DNA from 2 places in the Nosocomiicoccus massiliensis genome. Region 2 is predicted to be linked to the other one. Evidence: riboswitches for the same ligand, from Rfam matches in the RefSeq annotation. Region 2 holds a riboswitch; the other holds the start of a gene.

Region 1 (2,211 bases), 310 kb from region 2:
TGAGGAAGTAGGTAGTTCATTACAGAGAAGATAGATTTTTTCATCTCTCCAGCGTATTCAGTTCCACCGATTAAAACGATTTGCTTTTCAAAGTTCACTAAAATAAATGTCTCAGAGTTCGTACCATCTACAGATGGATCTGCTTTAAATGATGGTGCAGAAACAATTGTAAAGTCAGGTGAAATGTTTAAACCTTCTTCTTTTGTCTCAGGATCGATAAATAAAGCTTTTACGAATAAGTTATGCCATGCGAATTCGTTTACGACACGGATGTTTAAACGTGAATCCGTATCTGCACCTGCATATCCGTTAAATACGAATAATTCATCTTTACTATCTAAGTGATCTAACACTTTGTCGAGTAGTGCATCAAACACTTCACCACTAATTGGTTGGTTTACTTCTCCCCAATCTACAGTGTCTCTTGTCACATCGTCTTCAACGATGAAGCGGTCTTTAGGGCTACGACCTGTATATTTACCAGTTGTTGCAGTGAATGCACCGCTCGATGCAATTTTACCTTCTTTTCTTCTAGATGCGGCTTCTACAAGCTCTGCACGAGATAATTGGTTGTTTGTTGAATCTTTTTGTACAAGTGCTTCGATTCTTTTCACAGAGTTTGACATTATATAAATTTCCTCCAAATTTTGTTTATCATCTAATATTTTAATACAAGATACTAAAAGATTCCACCGAATCGAGATATGTTTTAAAAGTACTTGATAATTTCATTGATGTTGTGTATTCTAGTAAACAAGTTATCTCTTATCAAGAGTCGGTGGAGGGAATACCCCCTGTGAAGCCCAGCAACCCCTTCTAACGTAGAAGAATGGTGCTAAAGGTTGCAGAAATAATGATTTCTGAACGATAAGAGAAAAGGGTGGCCTTTTCTCTATGTGTGAGAAAAGGCTTTTTTTATCGAAAGAGATAGCTAATATATTTTAAGGAGAAAATATAATGGAACGTAGATTATTTACGTCAGAGTCTGTAACAGAAGGTCATCCAGATAAAGTTGCAGACCAAATTTCAGATGCGATTTTAGACGAGATTATTAAAGACGATAAAGATGCACGTGTTGCATGTGAGACTGTTGTAAACACTGGTCTTGCAATGATTGTTGGAGAAATTTCAACGTCTACGTACGTCGACATTCCTAAAATCGTTAGAAACACGGTACAAGAAATTGGTTATACGAATGCTGAATACGGATATGATTATAAAACGATGTCTGTATTAACAGGAATTGATGAGCAGTCAGTCGATATTGCTCAAGGAGTTGATGGAGAAGGGGATAACGAATCAAAAGAGAGCGGAACTACTGGAGCAGGTGACCAAGGTTTAATGTTTGGTTACGCGACAGACGAAACTGAGGAATTTATGCCACTTCCAATTACTTTAGCGCATAAACTCGCGCGTCGTCTAACAGAAGTACGTAAAACGCATGTTTTAGACTACCTTCGACCAGATGGAAAAACTCAAGTCACTGTCGAATACGATGAAAATAATCAGCCGTTACGTGTAGATACAATCGTCTTATCCACACAACACGATGAAAAAGTCGCACATAGTGAAATTAAAGAAGATATTAAGCGTGAAGTTATCGATTATGTTATTGATGAAAATCTCATCGACGAGGATACTCGGATGATCATTAACCCGACAGGTCGATTCGTTATCGGTGGACCACATGGAGATGCAGGATTAACTGGACGTAAGATTATTGTCGATACTTACGGTGGTTATGCACGACATGGTGGGGGAGCATTTAGTGGAAAAGACCCAACTAAAGTAGATAGATCTGCAGCTTATGCAGCGCGTTACATTGCTAAAAATATCGTTGCAAGTGGTTTATCTAAACAGTGTGAAATTCAGTTATCATATGCGATTGGTGTTGCTGAACCTGTCTCGATTTCAGTAAATACATTTGGAACAGGTAAAATCGAAGATTCAAAAATTGCAGCCGCAGTACGCAATGAATTTACGTTAACTCCAGACGGTATTATTGAAATGTTAGATTTACAGCGTCCGATTTATAAACAAACAGCAAGTTACGGACACTTCGGTCGTCACGATATCGACGTCCCATGGGAAGCACTCGATAAAGTAGATACTTTAAAATCATATCTTAATTAGTAAAACAGCTCATCATGAGCTGTTTTAATTTTATTTCTATTTAAATTATTGGTATAATTAACAAAGTTAATTGAAAGG
Region 2 (2,211 bases):
AGAGTCCATGTTACCGCCATGGGTATCTGGTGTACCGTTGTTAATCGCCTCATCTTTTGGTGCGACACCAATCACTCCAACCATTTTGTTAATTGGAATTTCAATATCGTTAAAGAGGACAGTATCATCTTTAATATCGAGCACTTTAATCGTTGGTTCGTGTAAATATTTACCCATCACACCAGCATCAGGTACAGTTACCATGACGCCTTTATCGTCAATTTCAATGTCTTGAATCGTAACTTTTAAAACATCTCCAGCTTGAATACCACTGACAAAAATAGGTCCAGAGGCTGGGTTCATTTTATCCCAATCGAGTGTGTCAAACGCGTAATCCTCATCTTGAATTTGATTCGTAAAACAGTCGAGCGTGTCAATTTTAACAGTATCACCAACATCTACAGTTAACTTCGGTTCGTTATCTTTAGACATGTGATAAAAATAATGTTCGTTAGAAAGATGTTTCATCTAAAAATCCTCCTTAAATAATCAGTAATCAACTTCATTGTTACAAATAAACGAGAGCTTGTCTATTTAACTGATAAACAGACAAAGTGAGTGTAGAAAGTATAAATGTTACTATAGAAGTAGCATTAAAAAGGATGGGATACGATGAATTTAGAAATAAGAAAACCGAAAATTGAAGACGCAGAGTCAATCATTGAACATAAAATAAAAGTAACAAAAGAAAATCCAGACACACTCGCAACAGCGATAGAAAATCAGGAACCAGACTTAGAAGATCAAATAAACAAAATAAAAAACATCGGTGAAAACGACTTAAAACTCGTCGCATTAGATGGCGACACAGTCATTGGAATCATCAACATGTTCCACGACAAGCGCCATAAATTCCGTCACATCGCACAATTTGGAATTAGTGTTCAACATAAATACGCAGGACACGGTATCGGAAGCAAACTCATTCAAGAAGTCGTCGATTTCGCGACAGAAAACGATAATATCGAAAAACTAATCCTCACAGTATTTGGTAACAACGACGGCGCGATCAAACTATACGAACGATTCGGATTCGAAAGTGAAGCAACACTAAAAGATCAAGTCAAACTAAACAACGACAGCTACACAGACCTCATTTACATGTCCAAATGGGTGAAGTAGGAGTTTTCTAACAATTTCGAAAAAGTGTTGTAAAATAGCTCTATGTGGTATAAGATTGTTTTAATTGAATATTAAATATCCAGAGAACTCGAGGGATTTGGCCCAGTGACAGTTCAGCAGCGGGCTTTTTAAGTACTGTGCTAATTCCAACGAGCAGATGCTTGACAGATATCATTACAAACCATTTGCTTATTTTAGTAAATGGTTTTTTATTTTGAGGAGGAGTTTCCATGAGTCATATTGAATTGAAGGGCGTTAGTAAGACTTACGATGTCAAAGGTAAGTCTGTTGAAGCGGTTAAAACGACGGATTTATCGATTCGCTCAGGTGAGATTTTTGGACTAATCGGCTTTAGTGGCGCAGGTAAAAGTACGCTACTACGCCTCATTAACTTACTTGAAGTGCCGACAACGGGTGACGTCATTGTCGGTGACGATAATTTAACAAAACTTTCTAAAGATAAACTACGTGTTAAACGTCAAAAGATCGGAATGGTGTTTCAGCATTTTAATTTAATTAACAGTAAGACAGTTGCTGAGAACATTAAGTTTGTTTTAAAAGCAGCGAAATATCCGAAAGAAAGAATGGACGCACGAGTGGATGAGTTGTTAACACTCGTCGGACTTTCAGATAAAAGAGATGCGTTACCTAAAAATTTAAGTGGGGGACAAAAACAGCGTGTCGGTATTGCACGTGCACTTGCAAATGATCCAGAAGTTTTACTATGTGACGAAGCGACGAGTGCGTTAGACCCTGAGATTACAAAAGAAATTTTAAAGTTATTAAAAGAGATTAATAAAACACTCGGTCTCACGATTGTTTTAATTACGCATGAAATGGAAGTCATAAAAGAAATTGCACATCGCGTTGGAGTCATGTCTAACGGAGAAATCATTGAAGTAGACGATGTTTATAACATATTTAGTAATCCGACACATGAAGTGACGAAAGGTTTCGTTCAAGAAATTTATAACTTCCAAGTGCCACCACATATTAAGACAACAAACGAAAACCGAATCATTACGTTAAAATTCGCAAAAGATACAGCAGAAGAAAACCATTTAAATCAGCTGTATAAACTATTTGATT

The links. A riboswitch is a leader RNA that binds a small molecule or an ion and turns the genes downstream of it on or off. The one in region 2 is predicted to bind S-adenosylmethionine.
Region 1: it holds a riboswitch for S-adenosylmethionine, as region 2 does, so the genes downstream of both, metK (methionine adenosyltransferase) here and CJ229_RS04840 (methionine ABC transporter ATP-binding protein) in region 2, are expected to answer to the same signal.

What each region holds. Positions count from the first base shown of each region.
Region 1 is NZ_CP136964.1:595,961-598,171, reverse strand. Features, by position in the region: gene pckA (phosphoenolpyruvate carboxykinase (ATP)) at 1-626, opposite strand, end outside; SAM riboswitch class I at 763-874, shown strand; gene metK (methionine adenosyltransferase) at 958-2,133, shown strand.
Region 2 is NZ_CP136964.1:901,716-903,926, reverse strand. Features, by position in the region: gene CJ229_RS04850 (acetamidase/formamidase family protein) at 1-468, opposite strand, end outside; gene CJ229_RS04845 (GNAT family N-acetyltransferase) at 613-1,122, shown strand; SAM riboswitch class I at 1,195-1,297, shown strand; gene CJ229_RS04840 (methionine ABC transporter ATP-binding protein) at 1,353-2,211, shown strand, end outside.